Regions from separate parts of the Mesorhizobium sp. B1-1-6 genome, predicted to be linked through region 2. Evidence: predicted binding sites of a transcription regulator. Region 2 holds the regulator's gene; each other region holds the start of a gene.
What was found. Region 2 encodes PhoB, which activates phosphate uptake and scavenging genes when phosphate is short. Its sites were predicted from a motif close to TGTCATNNANCTGTCAT; they were not measured.
Positions count from the first base shown of each region.

Region 1: ugpB (sn-glycerol-3-phosphate ABC transporter substrate-binding protein UgpB) is a predicted target of PhoB. The motif match lies at 4,392-4,408, and genes of this name have one in related genera.
Region 3: FJ979_RS06530 (PhoX family phosphatase) is a predicted target of PhoB. The motif match lies at 4,262-4,278, and genes of this name have one in related genera.

Region 1 covers NZ_VFWR01000013.1:60,932-70,801, reverse strand. Annotated here, with positions in the region: gene FJ979_RS24265 (sn-glycerol-3-phosphate import ATP-binding protein UgpC) at 1-840, opposite strand, end outside; gene ugpE (sn-glycerol-3-phosphate ABC transporter permease UgpE) at 848-1,696, opposite strand; gene ugpA (sn-glycerol-3-phosphate ABC transporter permease UgpA) at 1,705-2,589, opposite strand; gene ugpB (sn-glycerol-3-phosphate ABC transporter substrate-binding protein UgpB) at 2,829-4,133, opposite strand; gene FJ979_RS24240 (ATP-binding protein) at 4,530-5,654, opposite strand; gene kaiC (circadian clock protein KaiC) at 5,651-7,144, opposite strand; gene FJ979_RS24230 (circadian clock KaiB family protein) at 7,128-7,451, opposite strand; gene FJ979_RS24225 (Crp/Fnr family transcriptional regulator) at 7,713-8,471, shown strand; gene FJ979_RS24220 (TlpA disulfide reductase family protein) at 8,663-9,343, opposite strand; gene argH (argininosuccinate lyase) at 9,380-9,870, shown strand, end outside.
Region 2 covers NZ_VFWR01000022.1:19,733-29,602, reverse strand. Annotated here, with positions in the region: gene FJ979_RS29890 (sugar ABC transporter permease) at 1-536, opposite strand, end outside; gene xylF (D-xylose ABC transporter substrate-binding protein) at 678-1,718, opposite strand; gene FJ979_RS29880 (ROK family protein) at 1,978-3,219, shown strand; gene phoB (phosphate regulon transcriptional regulator PhoB) at 3,227-3,916, opposite strand; gene phoU (phosphate signaling complex protein PhoU) at 3,936-4,643, opposite strand; gene pstB (phosphate ABC transporter ATP-binding protein PstB) at 4,669-5,472, opposite strand; gene pstA (phosphate ABC transporter permease PstA) at 5,469-6,320, opposite strand; gene pstC (phosphate ABC transporter permease subunit PstC) at 6,324-7,313, opposite strand; gene pstS (phosphate ABC transporter substrate-binding protein PstS) at 7,379-8,437, opposite strand; gene FJ979_RS29845 (PAS domain-containing protein) at 8,955-9,870, opposite strand, start outside.
Region 3 covers NZ_VFWR01000002.1:569,633-579,502, forward strand. Annotated here, with positions in the region: gene FJ979_RS06505 (phosphatase PAP2 family protein) at 99-800, opposite strand; gene FJ979_RS06510 (hypothetical protein) at 832-1,170, opposite strand; gene FJ979_RS06515 (sensor histidine kinase) at 1,330-2,721, shown strand; gene FJ979_RS06520 (response regulator transcription factor) at 2,718-3,374, shown strand; gene FJ979_RS06525 (hypothetical protein) at 3,565-4,059, opposite strand; gene FJ979_RS06530 (PhoX family phosphatase) at 4,341-6,344, shown strand; gene FJ979_RS06535 (NAD(P)/FAD-dependent oxidoreductase) at 6,404-7,585, opposite strand; gene FJ979_RS06540 (phosphatidylglycerol lysyltransferase domain-containing protein) at 7,917-8,954, shown strand; gene FJ979_RS06545 (ABC transporter permease) at 8,986-9,747, opposite strand; gene FJ979_RS06550 (ABC transporter ATP-binding protein) at 9,744-9,870, opposite strand, start outside.

The sequences.
Region 1 (9,870 bases), on a different contig from region 2:
CTCGGCCGCGAAAGTGACATCGGCATCCTCGGGGCGGAAGCCAAGCGTGACGGCATTCGCAGGCGCAAAGTCGCTCGTCTTGCTGCCGGTCAGCGCCGGACCCGAAAGGGACAGAAGATTCATCGGCGGTGCGCCGATGAAAGAGGCGACGAACGTCGAGGCCGGCTTTTCGTAAATGTCGAGTGGCGCGCCCGCCTGCTCGACCAATCCGCCATTCATGACGACAAGGATGTCGGCCAACGTCATCGCTTCCAACTGGTCATGGGTGACGTAGACCGAGGTGACACCGAGCGAGCGCTGCAAGTTCTTGATTTCGACCCGCATCTGGCCGCGCAGCTTGGCATCGAGATTGGAGAGTGGCTCGTCGAACAGGAAGACTTTCGGATTGCGCACGATGGCGCGGCCCATGGCGACGCGCTGGCGTTGACCGCCTGAAAGCTCGCGCGGGCGCCGGTCAAGCAGCGCTGAAAGCTCCAGCACCTTGGCGGTCGAACGAACCCTGCTGTCGATCTCGTCCTTGGGCGTACCGCGATTGCGTAGCCCGTAAGCCATGTTGTCGTAGACTTTCATATGCGGATAGAGCGCATAGTTTTGGAACACCATGGCGATGTCGCGCTCGGTCGGGCCGATCGTGTTGACGATCTTGCCGTCGATAGCGACCGTGCCGGAAGAAATGGTCTCCAGCCCGGCGATCATCCTCAAAAGCGTGGACTTGCCGCAGCCGGACGGCCCGACCAGCACACAGAGTTCTTTGTCGGGAATGGCAATGGAGACGCCCTTCACGGCTTCGACGCCGCCGGCATATACTTTCTTCACGTCCCTCAGATCGACCGTCGCCATCGGCTTCTCACTTTTCGGTGTCGACCAGTCCGCGCACGAACCAGCGCTGCATCAGCACCACAACCAGGATTGGCGGCAAGATTGCCAGGATCGCCGTGACCATGACCAAATGCCATTGGGTGTCGGCATCGGCGAAGGAGACCATCTTCTTCAGTGCGATGACGATGGTGTTCATATCGTTGCTGTTGGTGACCAGCAGCGGCCACAGATACTGCGTCCAGCCGTAGATGAAAAGAATGACGAACAGCGCCGCGATATTGGTGCGCGACAATGGCAACAGGATATCGAAAAAGAACCGCCATGGACCGGCGCCGTCGACGCGCGCCGCCTCAACCAACTCGCCCGGGATGGTCATGAAGAACTGGCGGAACAACAACGTTGCGGTGGCCGAGGCGATCAGCGGGATGATCAGTCCGGCATAAGTGTCGATCATACCGAGGTCGACCATTACCTTGTAGGTCGGCAGGATGCGCACCTCGACGGGAAGCATCAGGGTGATGAAGATCAGCCAGAAGAAAGTCATGCGCAGCGGAAAACGGAAGAAGACGATCGCATAGGCCGACAGGATCGAGATGAATATCTTTCCGACCGCAACGCCGAGCGCCATGATCGTGGAGTTGAGGAGCAGCCTGCCGACGCCGAGCCCGCCGATGCGGCCGACGCCGCCGAACAGCGCCTCGCCGTAATTGTTCCAGAACTCGCTGCCCGGCCGGAAAGGCAGTGGCGGCCTAAGGATGGTTTGCAGCGTCTGCGTCGAGGCAACGAAAGTGTAGTAGATCGGAAAGGCCACGATCAGTATGCCGAGGATGAGCACGGCATGTGCAAGGAAAATGCGAAACGGGGACTGACCGATCATCGCGCTCCTCAGCCGTAATGAACCTTGCGTTCCACGTAGCGGAACTGGATGGCGGTGAGCGCGATGACGATGACCATCAGGATGACCGACTGCGCCGCCGAATCGCCGAGGATCAGATTGACGAAGCCGTCATTGTAGACCTTATAGACCAGTGTCTCGGTGGCCTTGCCCGGCCCGCCGCCGGTGACGGCGTGAACGATGCCGAACGTGTCGAACAGGGCATAGACGGTGTTGACGACCAAAAGGAAAAACGTCGTCGGCGCCAAAAGCGGGAAGACGATGGTCCAGAAGCGCTTGGTTTCGCCGGCGCCGTCGATCGCCGCCGCCTCGATCAGCGTTTTCGGCACCGCCTGCAGCCCGGCGACGAAGAACAGGAAATTATAGCTGATCTGCTTCCAGGCGGCCGCCGCCACCAGAAGGATCATGGCGTCGGTGCCGTTGAGCAGCGGATCCCAGGCGACACCCAAACGTCTCAGCAGATAAGACAGCGAGCCGATCGATGGATTGAACAGGAACAGCCACAGCATGCCTGCAATCGCCGGCGCCACCGCGTAGGGCCAGATCATCAGCGTGCGGTAGAGGCCTTTGCCGCGCACCACCTTTTCCGCCATCACGGCAAGGAGCAGCGCCACGCCCATGGCAACGATCACGGTCGCGAGCGAAAACACCACTGTGACCTTGATCGAGTTGAGATAGGCCGGGTCGGCAAGCACCTTGCGGAAATTGGCAAACCAGACGAACCTGCTCCTCAGCCCGAACGGGTCCTGCCTCAGCATCGACTGGTAGAGCGCCTGCCCGGCCGGCCAGTAGAAGAACACCAGCGTGATGGCAAGTTGCGGCGCCACCAGGAGGTATGGCAAGACTTTGTTGGGAAAGACGACGCGCGGGGTCAATGCGCCGCTCCGGCGTGGAAAGCCGAGCGGCACTCTACGGCGCTCACCGCTGCCCTGCCGGGCATCTCCCCTTCTTGGAGGAAGATTGGCAGTTCCTGCGGCAGCTGCCATTCTCCAGCTTTGACAATCGCCGAAAACGGTCGCGACAGCCAGTCTCCCCCCTTCAGGGGGAGATGCCCGGCAGGGCAGAGGGGGGCCTCGTAGAGCAAGGACTATAACTCGATAGGTTCGGACGCGCCCTAATTCCCCAGCGCTTCCTTGATTGCCGCGTTGCCACGCGTGACCGCATTGTCGAGCGCCTGCTGGGCGGTTTCCTGGCCGGCAAGCATCTTTTCGAACTCCTCGTTCTGGATGTCGCGCACCTGCGGCAAGTTCGGCAACCGCACGCCCTTCGAATTGTCGGTCGGCGCCTTGCCCGTCATCTGCAGGATCGGCGTCTCGCGACCGGGATTCTTGTCGTAGAAGCCGGACTTTTTCGTCGCCTCATAGGCGGCGAGCGTCACCGGCAGGTATCCCGATTTCTGGTGCAGATATTCCTGCACATCGGTCTTGGACAGATAGGCGAAGAAAGCCGCGACGCCTTTGTACTCCTCGTCGGACTTGCCGCCGAAGACCCAAAGGCTGGCACCGCCCGGCGTCGTGTTCTGCGGCGCGCCCTTGGCGTCGCTGTCATAGGGCAACTGGCCAATGCCGTAGTTCATGCCCGACTTGACGATGTCGCCTAGGCCGCCCGAGGATTCGGTGAAGATGCCGCATTCGCCGGCGAGGAATATCTGCTTGGCTTCGGAGGTGCGCCCGCCATATTTGAAGGTGCCGTCCTTGGCCAGATCGGCGAGCGCCTGGAAATGTTTGACGAAGATCGGCGAGTTGATCTTGAGTTCGACATCACCGCCGGCCAGGCCATTCTGCTGCGTGGCCCACGGCACATCGTTCCACGCCGCGAAGTTTTCCAGGTGTATCCAGGTCAGCCAGGTCGAGGTGTAGCCGCAAGCGGCGGCGCCGCTCGCCTTGATCTTTTTGGCATCCTCCCACACCTCGTTCCAGGTCTTGGGTGGGTTGTTCACATCGAGCCCCGCCTTCTGGAAGATGTCCTTGTTGTAGTAGAGGATCGGCGAGGAGGAGTTGTAGGGGAAGGACAGCATGGTGCCGTCCGGCGTCGAATAATAACCGACGATGCCTGGCAGATACTGGCTCTTGTCAAAGTTCATCCCGGCGCCGGTCAGCACCTCGGCCACTGGCTTGATCGCGTCCCGGGCCGCCATCATCACGCCGGTGCCGACATCGAACACCTGGATGATGTCAGGCGACTGGCCGGCGCGATAGGCGGCGATGCCGGCATTCAGCGTTTCGGGATAGGTGCCCTTGAAAACCGGAACAATCTGGTAGTCGCCCTGGCTGGCGTTGAAATCCTTGGAAATCTTGTCGACGACCTCTGCGTTGGCGCCGGTCATGGCGTGCCACCAGCTGATCTGCGTAACGGCGAAGGCGGAGGTTGTGGAAAGCAGGGTCACGGCGACACCGGCCGCGAAGCCAAAGAACTTCATGTTTCGTCTCCCGTTCTCATTGCTTGTCATTGGCGAAAGGGGCACTCCCGCAATGGCACTATGTGTCGTTCGCGCGCAGCGGACAACGGTTTTGTTGCGGACAGGCGCACTTCATATCCGGCTAAAGTAGCGTTCACTTCCGGATGAAAGTGACCCGGAAAAGGATTGCATAGCGGCTTGCTGCTTGAATTGATGTACCAGGGACCTGTCTCGAGACGGTCAGCGACCTCACCGACGGACGGCGTCTAACAGCACATGACAACACTGACATGACAACGCTGAAAAAGGCGTCGGTTTAATGCTCGGTCGATGCGTGGAAATTCCCGTCCCGCGCTCAGCCTGACGGATTTGACATCGGCCAATCAGTCTGCTGGCCGGGAATGGGTCTGCCGCCGCTCAGTTCTGCTGCCGCTCGGTTCCAGAAGCGCGCGGCAAGTAGAGATGCAGGCTTGTTCCCTGACCGATTTCGCTATCGATTCGGACATGCCCACCGGATTGCTTGATGAAGCCGTAAACTTGGCTTAGCCCGAGTCCCGTACCCTGCCCTTCCGATTTTGTTGTGAAGAATGGTTCGAAAACGCGCGCCAGGGTGTCCTTGCTCATTCCACAGCCGGTATCGCGTACAGTCACGCGAACAAATGAAGCCGCCGCTGAACGCAAATCCTCCAGATCATTTGGAAAATTGCTGGTCTCAATCGTGAGAGTGCCATTGCCTTTCATTGCATCTCTGGCGTTCACGGCAAGGTTAAGAACGGCGATGTCGAGCTGGTTGGCATCGATAAGGATAGGGTCCAAGGCTGGATCCAGATTGCATTGTACCCGGATGCCGCTCCCCAACGTCCGTTCCAGCAGCGTCGTCAGCCCCTTGATACGTTCATTGAGATCAATCTGTTCCGGGACCAGGGATTGGCGTCGCGAAAAGGCAAGCAGTTGCTGTGTTAGCGCTCCTCCATTTTCGATCCGCCTGAACATCTCCTCGACCAGCAGAGCGACTTTCTCATCCGCAGGATCTTTAGCGATCTGTTTCTCCAGAAGCCGAAGGCCAGACCCGAAAACGGCGAGTAGGTTGTTGAAGTCATGGACAATGCCAGCTGCGAGGCGTCCAATGGCCTCGAGCTTTTGTGACTGGCGCGCGTTTTCTTCTCTTGATCGCTGGGCCGAGACATCGCGCAGGCTGGCAAGCAATGCGGGCCTGCTGTCCCAGGTAACCTCGACCGTACGCATTTCCACTTCTGCCGGCTTGCGGCCGGAACGGTGAACGGTGATCTCGGCGATCTCTCCGGAGACGACCGGACGGCCGAGCGGAACGTGGAGGAGTTCGTCAAGCGGCTGTCCAAAAATTACGGCTGCCGCAGGATTGGCATAGAGCACTGTTCCGTCCAAATCGACCACCAGCATCCCGTCGGCGGTATTTTCGATCAACTGGCGAAAGCTGAGCTGGCTAATGCCAGCCGGAGATGTATCTCCGGGCGATTCCAGCATTTCGGCGGCGTTTTGCGCCGTATTCAAGGCGCTCTTCATGTCGACGTGTTGTCCACGGCGGAGTCGCCGAACACATCAGGCGCGCTGTCAAAGGGCTTTCCAAGATGCATACCGCCACTGTCGATGGTGAAGCGCCGTATCTGTTTGTCGTGTTCGCTGCCGCGCATTTTCAGCACCATCATGCCGCGATGCATGAATTCTTCCTGCTGAATGTAGCGCAACAGAATGATCGAATCGGTGAGTGTGGAAATATGCTGCTCGCTAGCGCTCTGGCCTCCGACAAGCGATTTGTTGGTAGCGGTGCAAAGGCCGGCAATTTCGCGCTTCTTTATGAAGGAGGTGACGCTGATCAAGAACTCACGAAACCCGGTTTCTGGCGCGATGCGCTCCAATGCCGACAAGCTGTCGATTGCCATGCGATCGGGTTTGAACTCCGCCACCAGTTCGCGGATCATCAGAAGGTGATCCGGCAAACTCTGCGCTTCCGGATAAAGGCAGACTACCTTCAGGCGACCATCCGCCTCCATCGCTTCGAAATCGACGCCCCAGCTACGCGCGTTGCGGAAAAGCTGGCCGCGGCTCTCCTCATAGCCGACGAGCAAGGCGCGTTCGCCCGCAGCCACTCCGCCCGCCAGAAAGTTGGTGACAAGTAGAGTCTTTCCGGTGCCTGTGGCTCCACTGACAAGGGTTACGCTGTCGCGAAAGAACCCGCCGCTGCACATTTTGTCGAGTTCGGAATTACCACTGGTGACCCGTTTCGTGCTTGATTGCTGCTCCAGGCGCAACGATGACAGAGGCACAGCTACGATGCCCTGTTCGGCGACCAGCGTTATGGGCACTTCGCCCTCAACGTGACGGCTGCCGCGCATTTTCAGGACTTCTATGGTCCGCCGACGGCGCTCGCGATCAAGGGCATTGCGAAGGATCACGACATTGTCTGCGACGAACTCCTCTATTCGGTGACGGGAGATTTCACCATATTCACTGTTGCGTTCCGCGGTCATAAGGACCGTCAGCCCTTCTTTCTTCAGCGCGGTCGCAATACGTAGAAGTTCGCGGCGCACTGCCGTCTGCTCGGCTACGAAATGATCGAAAAGTTGGGTAACCGAATCGAGCACGATGCGCTTTGCCCCGGCGCTTCGGCTCGCGTGCAGAATGCGGGTCAGAAGACCGGCGAGGTCGAAATCGCCCACAACCACCTGGTCCTGATCGCGCGGGCTCGCATCGACGAAAACAAGCTTGTCCGCCGCTCGCCAGCCGCGGATGTCCCAGCCGAAGCTCGCCATGTTCACCTCGATCTCGGTTGGCGACTCCTCGAAGGTGACGAAGACACCGGCCTCATTGAGACCGGTGATGCCATGCGCCAGGAACTGCGTGGCGAATACGGTCTTGCCGCTACCGGGCGTGCCGCCCACGATGGTGGTGCGTCCGCGCGGCAAGCCACCCATCACCAAGTCGTCAAAAGCTTCGATCCCTGTATTGACGCGTTCAAGAACCGGGTCGATAGAGATCTCATCCGTCGCGGTCATGAATATCATCCTTCTTGCGAAAACCGAAATAGTCCAGAACCTGAGCGATATTGCTGATGTCGCCCACCAGACGGCGCGGGGGATCGGCGGATTCGTCGGAGAGCGTCGGCGTTGCTAGTATCCCTGCTCGCTCCGCCTCATGAGGATGTTCCAGGATATCGAAGATCTGGATTTCAATGGATGCGCTCATCTCCTCGATTATCTTCAGGCGGCTTTCCAGTGCCCGACGAGCACCGGGCGTGTCTCCGGCGATGTAGAGCCGGAGAAGGGGATGGGCCCCTGAAGCGGGCGGTTGTTCCGGGTTCATATCTCACGCTGGTTGCACGGGTTCAGTATCGACGTGCTCTACGCGACACGCCAGCAATTCAACCGCAGGGCTTTGTTGTCCGCCTTGGGCGATCTTCTAGCATTTCGCCTGGAGCCGACGCGCCACAGCTCGCGCTCGATGGGGTCTGGATCAGCACCCCTGTCACTTCTTAGACATTCGCGCTTTGCGCGTCTGCGCACTAGTGGACATTTCTCCGGTTATTGGGATATGGGCCGCAAGCGATCGTTCGGAGGAGTGTAAATGGAAGCCCGCGCCCACATAGACTCCGGCATGATCGGCAACAATCTTCTGCGGGCACTCACCGCGGCAGATTGGGCAATCCTCGAGCCTTGGCTGGATGAGTGGTCGGCCCCCACCGGAACACTGCTTTATGAACCTGGTGACACGGTTCGCCATGCATACTTCCCGAGAGGTCCCAGCCTGATTTCCTATCTCGTCGTGCTGAGCGACGGGCGTGCGATCGAGACGGCTCTGGTCGGACGAGAAGGGGCAATTGGCGGAGTTGTCAGCCAAGGCAGGCTCCCAGCTTACGCTCGCGCTGAAGTACAATTGGGAGGTTCGTTCTTCCGCATCGACCTGCTTAACCTTGAAGAGGCGAAGTCCAGGTCGTCGACGCTACGGAATCTGTTCGCGCGGTACGCGGACTGCCTGATGGCGCAGATGTTCCAGTCCGTCGCCTGCAATGCCGCGCATTCGATCGAGCAACGGACAGCGAAATGGCTGCTGGCCGCCATTGATCGGACGGGCACTCCCGATCTGGCGCTGACACAAGAACAGCTCGCCGTAATGCTCGGAGTCGGCCGGAGCTATTTGAGCCGCGTCATACGCGATCTGAAAGAACACGGTCTCATTGAGACCCATCGTGCCCGGATCGTCGTTCGCAAGGTCGACGGCCTGCGGTGGCTTGCTTGCGAGTGCAATGCGGCGGTCAGTCATCACTTCGACGAAGTATTGAAGGGCGTCTATCCCCTGCCGACCAACGGCTCGTCTGGCCGATAGCACAAACGGCTCGCCATATATGTCCTTAAGGTGAGTCCCTGGACGCCGAGGCTTGGACTACTATCTCGGCAAGCCGGCGCCGATCCAGGCATTCGACGAATTGACCGGGTCGGCTCAGGCCGCCGCGGATGGGCTGGGCGGAACCGTTGCGTGGTCAAGCCGCGCTTGCGCCCAGCCTTGTCCCAGCCTCTTCAAGACCCGAGCGCGGCCTCGACAAGCCGCTTGGCGTCCGGCCCCGACCACTCGGCCGGGCCGTTCATATGGGCGATCAGGCAGCCTTCGCCGTCGATCAGCATGGTGACGGGCAGGCCGAGCGCCAGGCCGCGCGTCTTGAGTTCGTTGAACAGCGCCATCGTCGAATCCCTGTAATAGCCGAGCGCCTCGACGCTGGTGTCCTTGAGGAACTTCTTCGGCTTCACGTCATCGCCGGCATCGACGTTGACGGCGACGACCTGGAACGCATCGCTGCCTTTCTCCTTCTGCAAGGCGTCCAGCGCCGGCATTTCGGCGCGGCATGGCGCGCACCATGTCGCCCACAGATTGAGCAGCACCGTCTTGCCGGCATGGTCGGCGATGGTCATCGGCTTGCCGTCCGGGCCGTTGAAGGCGAGGCTCTTCATCGATTGCGGCGGATCGGCTGGCAAGAGCGCCGCGACCTCGCCGGTGGCGGCTGCGGCGATCTTCTTGGCGCGTTCGCTCTTGGCGGCGCAGGCGACATCGTCCTTGCTGTCTCCGACGGCGACTTGCGACGCGGCGTTGTTGCCAGACTGGCTCTCGCTGACATATACCGCGACCGCGCCGGCCAGCGCTCCCGCCACCAGGGCGGCGAGGATCAGGCGCGGGGCCGGGAAAAATCTGTTTCCGTCTGCCATGTTCTCAAAACTGCTCCGAGCACGGGTTTTATAGCCATGAGCGACAAGAAGACCAGCAACCAGATGTGGGGCGGACGATTTGCCTCGGGTCCGGCCGCGATCATGGAAGCAATCAACGCGTCGATCTCGTTCGACCGCAAACTCTATGCGCAGGACATCAGAGGTTCGATCGCCCATAGCGCGATGCTGGCGCAAACGGGCATTATTTCGGCGGCCGATCAAGAGAAAATCGCTCACGGCCTGAACACGATCCTGAAAGAGATCGAGGCGGGCACATTTGAATTCTCGACCAGGCTGGAAGACATCCACATGAACGTCGAGGCCCGCCTCGCCGAGCTGATCGGTCCGGCCGCCGGCCGGCTGCACACGGCCCGCTCTCGCAACGACCAGGTTGCAGTGGACCTCCGGCTCTGGGTCAAGGACGAGTGCTTTCGCGTCGCCGAGGCCTTGAAGGGTCTCATCAGTGCGTTGCTGGAGCGGGCCGAGCAGCACGCCGCGACGGTGATGCCGGGCTTCACCCATATGCA
Region 2 (9,870 bases):
CCGCGCCAGACCAGAAGCCCGCCCAGCGTCACGATGAAGGCCGGCACTTCGAGATAGGCGATGACGAAGCCCTGGAAGGCGCCGATCAAAAGGCCGAGCACCAGGCCGATGACCAGCGCGAGCACCCAGATCCATGGATTGCCGAGCTCGAGACCGACCATCCGCACCAGGAAATGCACCTGGGCGAAACCCATGACCATGCCGATCAACCCTTCGGCGGAACCGACGGACAGATCGATATTGCGCATGACGATGACCAGCACCATGCCGCAGGCCATGATGGCGACGGCCGAGGTCTGCACCGACAGGTTCCACAGATTGCGGGGCGTGAGGAAGGTACGGCTGTCGAAATCGAGCGGATTGACGCCGAGACGCAGGCTGGACAGGACATGCAACCCGATCCAGATCAGCAGCAGCGCGCCGATCATGCCGAGCATGCGCGTGTCGATCTCGGTCGCCTTCAGGAACCGGGCGACGGCGCCGAGTTCCGACGCACGCGCGGTGTCGGCCTGCGGGTTGGACGTCGTATCGGTCATGATTTTCTCCCACCGGCCTGCCCATCCGATGCGGATGCCGGAAGCCAACCTAGAAGTTACCCGCCCGGGGCGGAAAAACAAATCTTCTTGAAAAAACGCCGCGGCTTGGCAGCCGCGGCGTTCATCGCATGAAATGGAAGATCAGTTGCAGGCCGCGACGCTGCCCGCCGCGACGCCGGCACAGACCTCGTCTTTCTTGATCCAGCCGGCGTCGATGACGACGTTGAGATTGTCCTTGGTGATCGCAACCGGGGTGAGGAACAGCGATTTGACGGTGTTCCCGCCGGGTGTGGTGAAGTCCTTGACGCCGGCGATGTCGGTCATCTTCTTGCCGTCGGCCAGCTGCGAGGCGATCTCGGCGGCATTCTTGCCGAGTTCACGCGCGTCCTTCCACACCGACACGGTCTGCGTGCCGAGCGCGATGCGGTTCAGCGCCGCGTGGTCGCCGTCCTGGCCCGAGACCGGAACGGTACCGGCCAGGCCTTGAGCCGTCAGCGCCGCGACGACGCCGCCGGCAGTGCCGTCATTGGCCGCGACCACCGCGTCGACCTTGTTGTCGTTGGCGGTCAGGAACTGCTCCATGTTCTTCTGCGCGTTGGCCGGCAGCCAGCCATCCGTATAGGCTTCGCCGACATTCTTGATCTTGCCGCTGTCGATGGCGTCCTTGAGCACTTCCATGGAGCCCGAGAACAGGAAATCGGCATTCGGATCGGCACCCGAGCCCTTGATGAAGACGTAGTTGCCTTCCGGCTTCACCTTGAACACTTCGCGGGCCTGCATGCGGCCGACTTCCTTGTTGTCGAAGGTCAGATAGAAGACGTCCTTGTTCTCGATCAGGCGGTCATAGCCGACGACCGGAATGCCTTCGTCGAGCGCCTTCTGCACCGCCGGGCCGATGGCGGAGGCGTCCTGCGCCAGGATGATCAGCGAATTGGCGCCCTGGGAGATCAGGCTCTCGACGTCGGTGAGCTGCTTGCCGGGATTGGACTGGGCGTCGGCGGAAATATACTTGTCGCCGGCGGCTTCGATCGCCTTCTTCATGGCGGCCTCGTCGGTCTTCCAGCGCTCTTCCTGGAAGTTCGACCAGGAAACGCCGATGACCTTGTCCTTCGCCTGCGCGATCGACGCGAGCGTCAGCGACATGGCGACACCCGCCAGGATGGCGGCTGTGAATTTCTTCATCTTAATCCTCCCTGCGCCGCGTATGGCGCGACCAAACAGGCCCGTAGGCCGGCACAAAGGCTCTATTTTTTCGAGCCTCGAAAAAACACTGGTCCATCGTCGGAACGCTGTCAACGTCGATTCTGATGTATTTTGATGTCCTCGTGAATTTTTTTCGAGCTCCGGAATAAATAATGACAGCCAAGGCCGGTTCTGCCAGTATTTGACGGTCGTCGGGATCCTGGGGAGAGAACGCGGCGACGGGGAGGATGCGAGAAACATGTCGGTCGGAATCCGCCACGACGATTTGCGCCGACGCAACCGGGCGATGGTGATCGCGGCCGTGCGCCGTGCCGGGCAGCCCTCGCGCACCGAGATTGCCGCGACCACCGGGCTCAGCCATTCCACCATATCGGCGATCTCCTCCGACCTGATTGGCGAAGGCATCCTGGCGCAGAGCAAGCCGAGCGAGGCCGGTGCGCTGAAACGCGGTCGGCCGCAGGTCGGCCTCAGCCTCAACCCTGAAGCCGCGGCGGTGATGACCGTTGTGCTGTCGCTGAATTTCCTCTCCGTCGCAGTCATCGACTATGCCGGCCAGGTGATATCTGAGGAGCAGCGCCGGCTGGACACGCTGACCCTGTCGCGCGAGGCGCTGATCGGCGAATGCGTGGCCATCGTCAGGCGGCGGTTCGAGGATCCCGACCTCGACGTCGGCAGCATCGCCCGTATCGCGCTGGCGATCCAGGGCATCACCGACACGGATGCGCGCGCCATGCTGTGGTCGCCGATCACGCCGCAGACCGACATCGCCTTCGCCGACATACTGGAGGCCGAGTTCGGCATTCCCGCCACCATGGAGAACGATTGCAACATGATGGCGGTGGCGCTGCGCTGGCGCGATCCCCAGCGCTACCGCGACGACTTCATCGCCATACTTTTGTCGCACGGCATCGGCATGGGCTTGGTGCTGAAGGGTGAACTGTTCACCGGCACCCATTCATCCGGAGGCGAGTTCGGCCACATGATCCATCGCCCCGGCGGGGCGCTCTGCCGCTGCGGGCGGCGCGGCTGCGTCGAGGCCTATGCCGGCAACTATGCCATCTGGCGCAACGCGAGGCAGCTTGGCGAGGACACCGAGCCTGTCGACGTCAGCGACGCCGACATGCGCACCCTGGCGGCCTCGGCGCGCGAAAAGGACGGGCCGGAGCGCGAAGCCTACCGCAAGGCCGGCGAGGCGCTGGGTTACGGCCTTGGCAGCCTGTTCGCGCTGATCGATCCGGCGCCGGTCGCCATGGTCGGCGTCAGCGCCGCCGCCTTCGACCTGATCGAGCCGGCTCTGCGCGAGGCGATTGCCCAGACCGCCGGCGGCCAGCACTCGAAATCGATTTCCTTCGACACCGAGCCGAACGAACTGCCACTGATCCGCGAGGGCTGCGCCATGCGCGCGCTGACCTTCGTCGACCAGGAGATTTTCGCGCCGGGGGCACAGGCGAAATCAGGCGTGGGCGAGAACGTTGCGTGACATATCCCTAGTCTTCGCGAATCGCATACCCCGCGCCCCGAATGGTGCGGATCACGTCAGGCATGCGGCCATTGTTGACCGCCTTGCGCAGCCGGCCGACATGCACGTCCACGGTGCGCTCGTCGATATAGATCGTTTCGCCCCAGACATTGTCGAGCAGTTGGCTGCGCGAGAACACGCGGCCGGGATGTCGCATCATGAATTCGAGCAGGCGGAACTCGGTCGGCCCGAGCCGGATCTCGCTTTTCTTGCGGTAGACCCGGTGCGATTCACGGTCGAGCACGATGTCGCCGACCTTGAGCACGCTGGACAGAACTTCGGGCTTGGCGCGGCGCAGCAGCGCCTTGACGCGTGCCATGAATTCCGGCGTTGAGAACGGCTTGACCAGATAGTCGTCGGCGCCGGTGGAGAGACCGCGCACCCGGTCGCTTTCCTCGCCGCGCGCCGTCAGCATGATGATCGGCAGCCGCTCGGTATCGGGCCGCATGCGGAGACGGCGGCAGAGCTCGATGCCGGACACCGCCGGCACCATCCAGTCGAGCACAAGAAGGTCAGGGACATTCTCCTGCAAGCGGATCTCGGCTTCGTCGCCGCGCGTCACCACCTCTACCTGATAACCCTCCGATTCCAGATTGTAACGGAGCAGCACACCCAGCGGCTCCTCGTCCTCCACCACCATGATGCGTGGCGCGATCATCGACTGGTCACCCCTGCCGTCAAGCCGCTGGCGCCGACATCGCCGTCTCGTCCTGCTTCGGGCGATTGGCGGGCAATTGCGTGCCGGTCAGCACATAATAGGCATTTTCGGCAATGTTGGTCACGTGATCGCCGATGCGCTCGAGATTCTTGGCGCAGAACAAAAGATGCGTGCAGGCGGTGATGTTGCGCGGATCCTCCATCATGTAGGTCAGCAGCTCGCGGAAGACCGACGTGTATTTGACGTCGATGCGTTCATCGTCGGCGCGCAGCTTGGCAAGTGCCGCGGCATCGCGCGCCGCATACTCCTCGATCACGCCTTGGACCTGGATCAGCACAAGCTGCGCCATGGCGTCGATGGAGTGCGACAGGTCGCGCGGCGTGGCGGCAAGGCCGACGGTGCCGACGCGCTTGGCGATGTTCTTGGCGAGATCGCCGATGCGTTCGAGATCGCCCGCCATGCGGATCGAGCCGACGACATGGCGCAGATCGTCCGCCATGGGCTGCCGCTTGGCGATCAGGGTGATGGCGCGGTCGTCGAGTTCGCGCTGGCGCGCGTCCATGATGGCGTCGTCGGAGACGACGCGCTGGGCGAGCGCGTTGTCGGAATTCAGGAGCGCCTTGGTGGCGCCGCCGACCATCGATGAGGCGAGATCGCCCATGTCGCGGATCAGCCTGCTGATCTGTCCGAGATCTTCGTCAAAGGCTGCGACTGTGTGTTCGGCCATGATCTTGGTCCTCGTATGCCTGGGATCAGCCGAAGCGGCCGGTGATATAGTCCTGCGTGCGCTTCTCGCGGGGCGATGTGAAGATCTTCTCGGTGCGGTCGAACTCGACCAACTCGCCCAGATACATGAACGCGGTCTGCTTCGACACGCGCGCCGCCTGCTGCATGTTGTGGGTGACGATGACGATCGTATAGTCGGCCTGCAGCTCATCGATCAGCTCCTCGATCTTGGCGGTCGACAGCGGATCGAGCGCCGAGGCAGGCTCGTCGAGCAGGATGACCTCCGGCTTCACCGCCACCGTGCGGGCGATGCAGAGGCGCTGCTGCTGGCCGCCCGAAAGGCTGAGGCCGCTGGCGTTGAGCTTGTCCTTGACCTCGCTCCACAGTGCCGCGCGCTTCAGCGCCTGCTCGACACGGCCGTCCATCTCCGCCTTGCTGAGCTTCTCATAGAGCCTGACGCCGAAGGCGATGTTCTCGTAGATCGACATCGGGAACGGCGTCGGCTTCTGGAACACCATGCCGATCTTGGTCCTGAGCAGGTTGAGGTCCTGCGAGCGGTCGAGGATATTCTGGCCGTCGAGCAGCACCTGGCCCTCGGCGCTCTGCCTCGGGTAGAGCTCGTAGATGCGGTTGAAGACGCGCAGCAGCGTCGACTTCCCGCAGCCCGAAGGCCCGATGAAGGCGGTGACGCTGCGCTCGGGCAGCGACAGGCTGATATCCTTCAGCGCCTTCGACTGGCCATAGTAGAAATTGAGGCCCTTGACCTCGATCTTGGCTTTCTCGACCGCGACTTCGGGCGTATTCAACTCGGTGGACAACATCGGTTTCATCTGTCCTCTCTGCGTCCGGTAAGGCTGCGGGCGAAGATGCTCAGCCCGAGAACCGTAAGGGTGATTATGAGTGCGCCGGTCCACGCCAGCTGCTGCCATTCCTCGTAGGGGCTGAGAGCGAACTGGAAGATGGTGACGGGCAGGCTGGCCATCGGCGCATTGAGATTACTCGACCAGAACTGGTTGTTGAGCGCCGTGAAGAGCAGCGGCGCCGTCTCGCCGGAAATGCGGGCGATGGCCAGCAATATGCCTGTGACGATGCCCGACAGCGCCGCACGGTAGGCGACCGAGCGGATGACCACCCAGCGCGGCGCGCCGATCGCGGCGCCGGCCTCGCGCAAGGCGTTCGGCACCAGGTTGAGCATGTCCTCGGTGGTGCGAACGACGACCGGGATGACCAGGATGGCCAGTGCGACGGCACCGGCGATCGCCGAGAAATGTCCCATCGGCCGCACCAGCAGCTCGTAGACGAACAGGCCGACGATGATCGAGGGTGCCGACAGCAGGATGTCGTTGATGAAGCGCACGACGGTGGTGAGGCGCGAGAAGCGGCCATATTCGGCCATGTAGGTCCCAGCGAGGACACCGATCGGCGTGCCGACGATGACGGCGATGACTGTCATCATGATACTGCCGTAGATGGCATTGAGCAGGCCGCCGGCATCGCCGGGCGGCGGTGTCATTTCGGTGAACACAGAGAGCGAAACACCCGACAGGCCCTTATAGAGCAGTGCGCCGAGGATGAGCGCCAGCCAGGCCAGGCCGATGCCCGCCGCCGTGACGCATAGCGTCATCATCACGGCATTCCTGCGCTTGCGTCGATTGTGAAGCGATGTGGCCGTCGACATCGGTCAGGCTCCCGTGCGGCTGTCCATGCGCAGCAGCATGTAGCGCGCAAGGGCAAGGATCAGGAAAGTGATGACGAACAGGATCAGGCCGAGCGCCACCAGCGAAGACGTATAGAGATCGCCGTCGGCTTCGGTGAACTCGTTGGCGATGGTCGCCGAGATCGTCGTGCCGGGCGCGAACAGCGAGCCGCTGATGCGGTGGGCGTTGCCGATGACGAAGGTTACCGCCATGGTTTCGCCGAGCGCGCGGCCGAGGCCGAGCATGACGCCGCCCATGATGCCGACGCGGGTATAGGGGATGACGACGCGGCGCGTGACCTCCCAGGTCGTGCAGCCGATGCCGTAGGCCGATTCCTTCAGCACCGCCGGCACCGTGTCGAAGACATCCTTGGTGATCGAGGTGATGAAGGGCAGGACCATGATGGCAAGGATCATCGCCGAGGTCAGAAGGCCGATGCCGTAGGGCGGGCCGGCAAACAGGCTGGAGAGTCCCGGCACGTCGTGGAAAAGCTTGATGATGAAGGGCTGCACCGTCGTCTGCAGGAACGGCGCGAACACGAACAGGCCCCAGATGCCGTAGATGATTGAGGGTATGCCGGCAAGCAGCTCGACGGCGATGCCGATGGGGCGCCGGAGTGGCCGCGGGCAGAGTTCGGTAAGGAAGATGGCGATGCCGATGCCGATGGGAACGGCGATCAGGATAGCGATGGCGGCGGTGACGATGGTTCCGTAGATCGGGGCCAGCGCCCCGAAATTCTCGGTAACCGGGTTCCACGATTCGGTCGTCAGGAAGGAGAACCCGAATTTCGACAGCGCTTCCCACGAGCCGGCAAACAGCGAAATCGCCACGCCGCCGAGGATGAGCAGGACGAGGATGGCGGAAAAGCGTGTCGCCGTTCGGAAAATCGTATCGGTGAGCGCGAAGCGTCGGACCGTCGCTTCCCTGGCCCGCATGGCGGCCGACGATGGCATGGCTTCGGAGACGGCGGTCATCTGGCCCTCACGTTTCAAGGAAGACAGGGAGGGCGCCGTGAAGCGCCCTCCTCGTTCAGCAGGGATTACATGGCGGAATAGAGCGGCTTGCCGTCTTCGCCGACGATGTCCTTGGCCCACATGTCCTCGACGCTCTTGACGACCGCGTCGGGGATCGGAACGTAGTCCAGCGCGCCGGCCATGTCGTCGCCCTTGGCGTAGGACCAGGCGAAGAACTTGAGCGCTTCACCGGTCGCCGCCACGTCGCCGGGCTTCTTGTAGACCAGGATCCAGGTCGCCGACGTCATCGGCCAGGATTCGGCGCCCGGCTGGTTGGCCAGGATGACGCCGTAACCCGGCTGCGAGCTCCAGTCGGCATTGGCCGCCGCCGCCGAGAACGCCGCCGCCGTCGGCTCGACCTTCTTGCCGTCCTTGTTGATCATGTCGGCATAGGTCAGCTTGTTCTGCTTGGCGTAGGCGTATTCGACATAGCCGATCGAGCCGCCGGTCTGCGAGACGTTGTTGGCGACGCCTTCATTGCCCTTGGCGCCGATACCGACCGGCCATTCGAGCGCGGTGTTGACGCCGACCTTCGACTTCCAGTCGGCGCTGACGTCGGCCAGATAGTAGCTGAAGTTGAACGTGGTGCCCGAACCGTCGGAGCGATGCACGACGGCGATCGCCTGGTCGGGAAGCTTGACGTCGGGATTGAGCTTGGCGATCGCCGCGTCGTTCCAATTGGTGATCTTGCCTACGAAGATATCGGCCAGCGTCGGGCCGTCGAGCACCAGTTCGCCCGGCTTGATGCCTTCGAGATTGACGACCGGAACGATGCCGCCCATCACCATCGGGAACTGTGCAAGTCCGGTGGATTCGAGATCCTCGCCCTTCAGCGGCGCATCGGAAGCGCCGAAGGTGACGGTCTTGGCTTTGATCTGCTTGATGCCGCCGCCCGAGCCGATCGACTGGTAGTTGAGACCGATGCCGGTCTCCTTCTTGTAGGCATCGGCCCACTTCGCATAGATCGGGTAAGGGAAGGTGGCGCCGGCACCGGAGATGTCAGCTGCCATTGCCGCGGAAAGGGTGAGGGTGGACGCCGCAGCCATTGCGATCGCAACGGCCGCCGAGCGGATGAAATGTCTCATATGGCCTGCTCCTGTTCGGAAGATGGTCTCTCGGCGCCATTCCTTGCCAGCGCCCGCTGAGGCCAATAGCGTTCGATTATAACAGTCGCATGACAGTTTCGTGTCAGCCCGGTAACGCGTCGCCGGCGCCTGGAAAGGCGATGTCGATTAGCGGCTGCGGCATGGCGCCGGTTTGCCTTCGGGAATCAGGGACTTGCGCTATCCGGCCACCCAAACAGCCATCGGATTCGGCATGGATCGCTGATCGAAGAAAAGCCGGACGGGAGCGCGTTGCTCGAGGCCAGAGGATGTCTTGGCCGGGCCATCGCCAAAAACAGGTCCGTTGGGGTAGATTGACGCTGCTTCATACTGGCGGTCGCTGCTCCCGCCCGTAACTAGAAGAGAGCGGAAATTCGATGCCGTCATTGTCCCGGCTGGACGCCGGCTTTGATATGGTGCGATCGCACCATAGTCTTGCTCGAAGGGCTGCAGCCGGCCCCGGGTGATTCTCGCCGCAATCCGGCCGAAGGCGCAAAGTCTATCCCGCGTTGCGCCGGGCCTGGCGACCAGCGCCGACCCAGCGCTCGACCTTTTCGAGCAGGGCCCTGGGGCTGATCGGCTTGGGCAGATAATCATCCATGCCGGCGTCCAGGCAGCGTTCGCGATCGCCCTTGAGCGCATGCGCGGTGACCCCGACGATCGGCACATGCGTGCCGGTTTCCTCTTCCAGCCGGCGGATGGCGGCGGTTGCCTCGAGCCCGTTCATCTCCGGCATCGAGACGTCCATCAGGATCATGCACGGATTGAGCCTGCCGAAAGCGTCCAGCGCCTTGCGGCCATTGCCGACGATCTCGAAACCGTAGCCGGTCTCGCCGAGGATCTGGGTGAAGACCATCTGGTTGACCTCATTGTCCTCGGCCACGAGGATGTCCAGCCGCTGCTCGCCGCCAGTCGCGGCAAGCCGAGGCCTGACCGGCGGCGGCTGCAGCAACGCGCGTTGCCCTGCCGCCGGTGGCGGTGACTGCGGATTGTTCCCGCCGCCTCCCTCGACAGCAAGCGGCCGGGCGACATCCGTGGCGTGGCGATGCCGCTGGATGGTGGCGACCAGCGTTTCCAGGAGCACCGAGGAGCGTGCGGGCTTGATGAGTTGGGCATCAATGCCGAGATCGCGGTAACTGGTGTTGGCCAGCGACTGGTCGACGGAGGTCAGCATGATGATCGGCGTGTCGGCAAGCCCGGCGGTGTTGCGCACGACACCTGCCATCTCGGCGCCGCTCATCTCGGGCATCTGATAATCGAGCACGACGCAATCGACCGGCACGCCGTAGGCGGCGGCCGCGATCAGCACTTTCAGTCCCTCGGCGCCGCTCTCGGCCGCGCAGGAATCGAAGGTCCATGACGTCATCTGCTCGGTCAGGATGGCGCGGTTGACGGCATTGTCGTCGACGATCAGC
Region 3 (9,870 bases), on a different contig from region 2:
TGACGACATCGGCATGCCTGGTATCGGTGGTCCTTCTGCTAACGGGCTGCGGACACTTGATCAACCGGCTGATCTGACCGCTTCCCGGTCGAGCGTCGTCAGACGTCGTCACGCACCACCCTGCGCCGTTGCAGGACCCTTGCCGCCAACCAGCACAGCATGGCCCAGGCAAAGCCCGCGCACCAGCCGGCCAGCACGTCCGACGGCCAGTGGACGCCGAGATAGATGCGGCTGATGCCGACCAGCACCGTCGTCAGCACGGCGAGCGCCAGAACATAGATCTTCGTCGTCCGGCCCTGCAGGAAGCGCGCCGCAAGCGAGCCCAATGTGAGATAGGTCACCGCCGAAAGCATCGCGTGGCCGCTCGGGAAGGAAAGCGAGGTCTCGTTGACCAGATGCGAGACGAGTTCGGGCCGCGGCCGGTCGACGCCGAGCTTCAGCAGGCTCGACAGCATCTGGCCGCCCGCCACGGCGACGAAGATGAGAAGCGCGGTCCCGGGCCTGCGGATCAACAGCAGATAGATGATCGTCGCCGCCGTGATCAGCACCAGCACGCTGGTGCTGCCGAGGCTGGTGATGTCGCGCATCGCCCCTTCCATCCATGGCGGGCCGATCGGGATACCGGGTTGGCCGGCCTGGCGGAAGGCAAGCATGATTTCAGCGTCGAAGGCGTGCGGCGTGGTGGCCCGTGCCACCTCCATCAACTCCACGAAGCCCCACAGGCCGGCGGCGACGACAAGGCCGGCCAGCAGCACCGGGAATTCGACCCGGCTCAGCAGAGCCTTTGCCGCAGTTCTCATCGGACCTCGTTTCGCAACCATGGTTTGCCGGTCATCGCCCTTGCACATAGGGCCCGAGCGTGATCAGCGCCACGGCGGCAATCGCCAGCACGATGCCGGCCGCCTGCAGCGTATTGATGCGCTCGCCGAAGAATATCAGCGCCACCAGATTGACCGATACCAGCTGGATGACCGCCGACAGGCTGAACGACACCGACATGCCGAACTCGCGAATCAGCCGCAGCATGATCAGGTTGCCCAGCGAATAGAGCGCAAGCGTCAGCACGATCTTGCCCAGGCTGGGCGCCATCCCCCATTGCTTGGCGGCCGCCGCCGCCAGCAGAAAGATCACGGTCGAAAGACCGAGCTGAAGTAACCCCGAAAAACTCACGCTGCCCTCGATATTGATGCCGGTCGTCCGTGCCTTGTTTCGCAAGCGCGTCGCGACGTCAAGCAGCTGCCGTGGGACCAGGCTCTTGTGTCGGCAGGACCGAAGCGCCAAAGTCGCGGCCACTACCCTGCCCCTGCGGGTGGGGGCGAGGAGCGTGGCGTGCGATTTCTCGAAACCTTGTCGCGGCGCTGGAACGGGCTTACGCTGGCGCTGCAGTTCATCATTGCCGGCGGCTTCGGGCTGCTTGCGGTGATGCTGGTGGTCGGCTTCTGGGTCACCGCGCAAATCCGCGAAAGCGTGCTCCACAATTCGGCGGCCACGACTGCCCTTTATGTCGACAGCGTGATCGCTCCGCTGCTCCCCGATCTGCGCACGAACCATCAGCTCGATGACGCCGTCAAACGGGCGCTTGACGAGACCCTCGGCCAAGGCGCGCTCGGCAAACGGCTGTTTTCCTTCAAGTTGTGGCGTCGGGACGGCACGGTGCTGTATTCGAAGGACACGGCCTTGATCGGCCGGCAGTTCGGCCCGAGCGCCAACCTGCGTGCCGCCTTCGCCGGTAATGTCGTCGCCGAGTTCAACGAGCTAGGCGACGAGGACGACAAGGAGGAGAGGGCCGCGGGCGTGCCGCTGCTGGAAATCTACAATCCAGTCCGCGAACCCTGGTCGGGCGAGGTGGTCGCCGTCACCGAATTCTACGAGATCGCCGACGATTTCCAGGCGGCTCTGGCTTCCGCCTTGCTGTCGAGCTGGCTGATCGTGGCCGGCGCCACGCTGACGGCGCTGCTGCTGTTGTCGGGGATCGTCATACGTGGCAGCCGCACCATCGACAAGCAGCGCGGCGTTCTGCAGGGCCAGGTCTCCGAGCTGCAGGCGCTGGTCTCGCAAAACCGGGCGCTGCGCCTGCGCGTCCAGCAGGCGTCGCGCCGTGCCACGGCGCTCAATGAACGATACCTGCGTCGCATCGGTGCCGACCTTCATGACGGGCCGGCTCAGCTCGTCGCGCTGGCGGCGCTGCGTGTGGACAGCCCCGCCATTTCCGGCGAGGGTGCCTCCAGCGACAGCCGCAACGCCGAGATCGCCATGATCCGCATGGCGCTGGACGACGCGATGCGTGAAATCCGCGGCATCTGCAACGGCCTCGTCCTGCCGCAGATAGAAACGGCCGCGACCGGCGACATTCTGCGTCTTGCCGTCGACGAGCATCAACGCAGGACCCGCAGTTCCGTGGCGCTGACCCTATCCAGGCAGTTGCCCGAACTGGGCGCTTCGGAGAAGATCAGCATCTATCGCTTCGTCCAGGAGGGGCTGAACAACGCTTATCGTCATGGGCAGGGCAAGGATCAGGAGGTGAAGGCCGGGATGACAGGCGGCAAGTTCTTCGTTGAAGTGTCGGATGGCGGGCCCGGATTCGACCCGAGGCGAGCCGAGGGCCTGGGGCTCGCCGGCATCAGGGAACGTATCGAAAGCATTGGTGGCCAGTTCGAGACCACGACCGGGCCACAGGGAACACGATTGATGATTACGCTAGCCGTCGAGGATCAACCATGATCGGTACCATCCGTGTCGCCATTGTCGACGACCACCCGCTGTTTCGCGAAGGCGTTACCCGCAGCCTGTCGGAGATCGGCGGCTTCGAAATGGTGGCCCAGGGCGCCACGGCGCAGGATGCCGAACGCATCGCCTCGACTTTGCAGCCCGACATACTGCTGCTCGACATCAGCATGCCGGGTGACGGCCTTGCGTCGGTGGCCGGCATACTGGGTGCCAATCCCGGGCAGAAGATCGTCATGCTGACGGTCTCGGAGGCCAATGCCGACGTGGCGCGGGCGCTGAACGCCGGTGTGCGCGGCTATGTGCTGAAGGGGGTCGGCTCGCGCATGCTGGCCGAAATCCTGCATGGTGTCGCGGCCGGCGAGACCTATGTGTCGCCGACCCTGTCGGCCCGCCTGCTTTCGGACCTGCAATCGCTGCAGCCGGCCAACGGCAGGACGGATCGCCTGCGTCAGCTCACCGGACGCGAGGCCGAGATCCTGCAGCTGGTGGCGGAAGGGCTGAGCAACAAGGAAGTGGCGCTGCGGCTGGCACTGCAGGAAAAAACGGTCAAGCATCACATGACCGGTGTGCTGTCCAAGCTCAACGTCCGCAATCGCACCGAGGCGGCGCTGCTGATGCGCGAAGCGCGGGATCGGGCCGGCAGCTAATCCTGGTCGGCCGCAAGGGATCCCCGGTTTGGGATAACGACACGCATAAATGAAAACCTGAAGCGCGGTGCAGCAGCGGAACGCTCCCGGGCAAAAAAGACGGCCCCTATACGGGGCCGGAGCGACAAGGTCACCTCCGCCGGGGGGCGGCGGAGGTGACACGTAAAGCGGGCGATGCCTATTGCCCGCTCTACAACCCCTTGAGGCGGCTTATATCCGCCGCCGTCGCAGGGCGCTCGACGATCGTGCGGCCCAGAGCGTCGGTCATTTTGAAGCGACCCTTCTCGATCTCTTCCCCGAAGCCGTTAGGGTGCTGCACCACGATCTTGTTGTCGTCTATTTCGACACGATCGCCGGTTGTTGCGTTCACATGCTTGCCGGAGCTGTTGGCACCCTTCCCCTTGCCGTTGTTGCCGCCGCCATTGTTCCCGTTGCCGCCAGCGTTGCCATTGTTGCCTCCTGCGTTGCCATTGTTGCCGCCGCCGTTATTTCCATTGCCGCCATTGCCGCCATTGCCGTTACCGCCATTGCCGCTGTTCCCGCCAGGCTTGGCTTGGGCGCTGGACGCGACAATGCCTGCGGCGGAACCGTGAAAATCGAGGTGATAGGGGGCTATGGTCAGCGCCAGTGCCGGCACTGCTCTCAGGGCCAGCCAGCAACAATGAGCCATGATCGAGCTGCGCATCAGTCCCTCACTTGATCGGGCCGGCGAATTCAAGGGCCATCTCGTGCAGGTACGCGACCATCGGCGACATGGCGTGTTCGTGTAAGTGGCCCACGACCGATGCCGCGGCAATCCGGACCTTCGCCCGATCGGTTTAGGACCTTGGTCCGAGTTTCAAACCGAATGTGGCGCGAGGTTCGCGGTCAGCTGGCGGGTGCACGAATGTCACGAAAGTGTGACCGATCGTCTATAAGGGGTCGAAACGCGTGACACGCTCCAGCCATCCAGCCAGAGGCAGACCCATGACCGACCATCGCTCGCCCGACGCCCGATTCCGCACCAGCCTGCTTGAGGAAAGCAACGGTCCGGCGACCAACCCCACCGACAACAGCACCATGGGCGAAATCATCGCCGAACGGTTTTCCCGCCGCGCTTTCCTCAAGGGCTCGCTGGCCGTCTCGGCCATTGCCGCCACCGTCAGCCCGCTGGCGCTCGTGGCCGCCGACGATGCGCGTGCCGCCGAGGGCTCCGCCTTCTCGTTCGAGGAACTCGAAGCCGGTATCGACGACAAGCACCATGTCGCGCCGGGCTACGATGCTGACGTGCTGTTGCGCTGGGGCGATCCGCTGTTTGCCGATTCGCCGGAGTTCGACCCGGCCAGGCAGTCGGCTGAGGCCCAGGCAAGACAATTCGGCTACAACAATGACTATGTCGGCTATATCGGGATCGATGGCTCCGCCGAGCACGGGCTGCTGGTCGTCAACCACGAATACACCGATCCGCATCTGATGTTCCCGGGCATCGCCAAGATCGTCGAGAAGGATGGCAAGAAGGCGGCCGAACTCGCGCCGCTCTCGAAGGAGCAGGTCGATGTCGAGATGGCGGCGCATGGCGGCACCATCGTCGAGATCCGCAAGGAAGGCGGCAAGTGGCAGGTGGTGCGCGACGGCAAGTTGAACCGCCGCATCACCTCCAACACCGAAATGGCGCTGTCGGGCCCGGTCGCCGGCCATGGCCGCGCCAAGACCAATGCCGACCCATCCGGCACCAAGGTCATCGGCACATTCAACAACTGCGCCGGCGGCGTCACGCCTTGGGGCACCTATGTCATGGCCGAGGAGAACATCCACGGCTATTTCTCCGGTGAACTGCCGGCAGGCCATAAGGAAGCCGCCAATTACAAGCGCCTCGGCATTCCGGAAGGCGCCTATGAATGGGGCGCACATTACGATCGCTTCGACCTCGCCAAGGAGCCGAACGAGCCCAACCGTTTCGGCTGGATCGTAGAGGTCGACGTAAACGATCCGACATCCACGCCGAGGAAGCGCACCGCAATGGGCCGCTTCAAGCATGAAGGCGCCGAATCGATCATCGCCAAGGATGGCCGCGTCGTCTTCTATCTCGGCGACGACGAGCGCTTCGAGTACGTCTACAAATTCGTCACCGCGGGCCGTTTCGATCAGGACGACCGCGCCGCCAACATGAACCTGCTCGACGACGGCACGCTGCATGTCGCCAAGTTCGCCGCCGACGGTACGGTGGAGTGGCTGCCGATCGTCTTCGGCCAGGGTCCGCTGACCACCGAGAACGGCTTCGCCGGCCAGGCCGACGTGCTGATCGAGACGCGGCGTGCCGCCGACCTGCTCGGCGCCACCAAGATGGACCGTCCCGAGGACATCCAGCCCAATGGTGTCAACGGCAAGGTCTATGTCATGCTGACCAACAATTCCAAACGCAAGGCCGACCAGGTCGACGCCGCCAATCCGCGCGCCGACAACGCTTTCGGCCACATCATCGAGATATCGGAAGATGGCGGCGATTTCGCCGGCACCAGGGGCAGATGGGAAGTGCTCCTGAAATGCGGCGATCCGGCGGTTGCCGATGTCGGCGCCACCTTCTCCACCGCCACCACGGCCAATGGCTGGTTCGGCATGCCCGATAATTGCGCGGTCGATTCGGCCGGGCGCCTGTGGGTCGCCACCGACGGCCAGGGCCCGAAGGCCACCGGCCGCACCGACGGCCTGTGGGCGGTCGACACCGAAGGGCCGGCGCGCGCGACGTCAAAACTGTTCTTCCGCGTGCCGATCGGCGCTGAAATGTGCGGGCCGCTGTTTGCGCCCGACGATCAGACCGCCTTCGTCGCCGTCCAGCATCCGGGCGACGGCGGCGAGGACTGGGAGGCGTTCGGCCGCCCGTCCTATTATGAGGATCCGTCGACGCGCTGGCCCGATTTCAAGCCGGACATGCCGGTGCGGCCGGCGGTTGTCGCCATTACCAAACAAGGCGGCGGCAAGATCGCGATTTAGAGGGCAATTCCAGGAAAGTGGGGTTCCGTCCGACGCGTAAAACGAACCTCCAGCCCGGTTCAGGGGCCCGAATTGGCGATCCGCCGGGCAATCCGCTCGGCGATCGCCTTGGCCTGGATGGCGGCATTGGCGAAGCAGCCGCGGATGCTCGGCCGCATGCCGGTGAACCAGAGGCCAGGCAGTTTCGGATCCGCATCGCCGCCGTTGAAGACCGGAACGCCCTTGCCGTCGAGCACGCCGAGATTGCCGACCATCTGCTCAAGCCCGGTGCGGTAGCCCGTCGCGGCAATGACGATGTCGGGATCGATCAGGCTGCCGTTGGCCAGGATGACGCCGTCGCGGGTGAATTCTCGCACCCCCGGCACGACGGTGATCCTGCCCGAGCGGATGGCGTCGATCGCGCCCTCGTCGGCGGCGATCGCTGTGTAGTCGGTGGTCAGGCGGCTGGCGCCGCCCACCGGTGCCGGCGGCACGCCGAATTTCGTCAGGTCGCCGAAAACCAGGCGCTGCGTCAAGGCGATCACCGCATCGGCGACCCGCAAAGGCAACCGCGCCATCAGCGGCGACAGCCGGTGCACGGCAATCTTGCCGATGCGCTTGGGCAGGACCGACGGACCGTTGCGGGCCGACAGCCACAGCGAGGCGGCGCCTGCCTGCGCCAGGTGGTTGAGCGCGTCTATACCCGAGTTGCCGGCGCCGACGACCAGCACCTTCTTGCCGGCATAGTCCTTCGCGTCGCCGAAATCCGCCGAATGGATGATGCGGCCGGCGAAATCCCGCATTCCTTTCCAGTCGGGGATGAACGGCTGTCTGTCGCGGCCGGTGGCGATCACGACGTGGCGCGCCAGGCGCATCCCGGCGCTGGTCTCTATCGCCCAGTGGTCGCCCCTGAACAGGACCGCCTCGACGGCGACGCCGAGCTCCACCGGCAGCCGGTTCGCCTCGCTGAAATCGTTCAGATAGCGGATGACGGCGGTTCTGTGGGGGAAGGCGAGCGTGCCCTTCGGATAGGCAAGGCCGGGAAGTGCCGAAAGGTCGCGGTGAGTATTGAGGCGCAGCTGCTGGTGACGCCGATGCCATGGCTCGGCCAACCGGCTCTCCTTTTCCAGGATCGCCGTCGCCACGCCGGCCTTGACCAGCGCCTGCGCTGCCGCGAGACCGGCGGCGCCCGCGCCGATGACGATCGCCGGTTCGATGGTTACCGTCTGGTGCGCTGCCGGTCTGATTGTCGTATCTGCCATTCGCTCACGAACCCCGTTCCACCCTTGTGGCGCTTCCGCCGACACCAGCAGAACGCCCTCCCGCGCATGATCCATACAGCAGATCGGCCCCGGATTTCGAGGCCATGCGCCGCACCGCGGTTGCGTCCTATATGGCATATACGCGAGATCGGCGATAATCAGGTCGCGGCAATGTGATTGATTCGAGATCCGGGGGCTGGCGGATCTCTGTTACCGGTACAGGAATCCGAAGTCCTCGAAACGCTTTTTTCGGCTTCCTGTGCAAAATCAAGGCGCCACGGCGTATAGCGTACCCGGGTGCGCGCCGCAGATGCACGCGGAATCTCGACCCATGCCCTCCTTGCGGATCTATCTCGACAAAATCCTCGAGCGTGCCTCGCCAAAGGTCGAGCGCCAGGCGTTCACCCATGCCGAACGGCTGGCGCTGGTGCGCCGCCACGGCGACTTCTCACTCGCCTACTCCTCCGCCGTGCAAGGCAGGCTCTCCTATTTCGGCGACGCCGACGGCTACATCGCTTTCGGCACCAAGATGAAGCATCATTTCGCGCTCGGTGACCCGGTCGCCGATCCGGCCCATCGGGCCGACTACATCAGGCGCTTCGTCGAGACCGCCGGCAGCCCCTGGTTCGTGCAGATCGGCGAACAGTCGGCGCGGGTGCTGGCCGGGCTCGGCTACAAGGTCAACCGGCTGGGCATCGACACCCGTCTGCCGCTGCCCGAACACGATTTTTCCGGCAAGCGCAACGAAACCGTGCGCTACTCCGAGCGCTGGCTGTTGAAGAAGGGCTTTTCGTTCGCCGAGGACAAGCGGACGATCTTTCTCGACGAGATCTCCCGGCTTTCGGCGAACTGGCGCGGCGACCGCATCGTCAAGCGTTGGGAAATGGGCTTCCTCAACCGGCACTTCGCCGATCATGTGGGCGTCGACATGCGCCGCTTCGTGCTGCACGGCCCCGATGGCGAACTGGTCGCCCTGCTCGACTTCGATCCGCTGTTTCGCGGCGGCAAGGTCATCGGCTACACCACAGCCTTCAAGCGCAAGCACATCGACGCCTCGCCGCATGCCGAGGTCGGCCTGACCAAATTCGCCGTCGACCGCTTTCGCGAGGAAGGCATTTCGGTCGTCACGCTCGGGCTGTCGCCGCTGGTCGACGTCGGCCCCAGCGGATTCGCCGAAAGCGATTTCTGGCGCAACGCCTTCCAGCGCGCCTATGATTCGCCCTGGGTCAACCGCCGCCGCTTCAACCTGCAGGGGCAGGCGGCGTTCAAGCGCCGTTTCCACGGCATCGAGGAGCCGGTCTACGTCGCCTTCCGCAAGGGAACCTATGTCGAGATGCTGGGCCTGCTGCGGCTGGTGAAGGCGATCTAGCTCTGACCGCGGCTCAGCGTGGCTTCGCCCCTCAATTCCTCAGCCGGTAGCCGGTCCTGAATATCCAGGCGACGGTCGCCACGCAGATCAGCAGAAAAACCACGGTCATGCCGAGGCTGATGCCGACCGAAACGTCCGATTTTCCGAAAAAGCTCCAGCGGAAGCCGCTGATCAGATAGACGACCGGATTGAACAGCGTCACCGTGCGCCAGGCGCCCGGCAGCATGTTGATGGAATAGAAGCTGCCACCCAGGAAGGTCAGCGGCGTGATGATCAGCAGCGGCACCAGTTGCAACTGCTCGAAGCTCCTGGCCCAGATTCCGATGATGAAGCCGAACAGGCTGAAGGTCACCGCCGTCAGCACCAGGAAGGCCAGCATCCAGAACGGATGCTGGATGGAGAGCGGCACGAACAGCGAGGCCGTCGCCAGAATGATCAGGCCGAGGATGATCGACTTTGTGGCGGCGCCCCCGACATAGGCGAGGACGATCTCGAGATAGGAGACCGGAGCCGACAACAGCTCGTAGATTGAGCCGACGAATTTCGGGAAGTAGATGGCGAAGGAGGCGTTGGAGATCGACTGCGTCAAAAGCGACAGCATGATCAGCCCGGGCACGATGAAGGCGCCGTAGCTGATGCCGTCGATCTCGGTGATGCGCGAACCGATGGCCGAGCCGAAGACGACGAAATACAGCGACGTCGACAGCACGGGTGAGACGATGCTCTGCAAAACGGTGCGCAGCGCGCGCGCCATCTCCACCCGGTAGATCGCCCATACCGCGCGCAGGTTCATGGCTCTTGCCTCAGAAGATTGACGAAGATCTCCTCCAGCGAACTGTTCTGCGTGTCCAGGTCGCGGAACTGGATGCCGGCGGCCTCGAGATCGCGGATTAGCGACGCCACGCCCGGCCGGGCG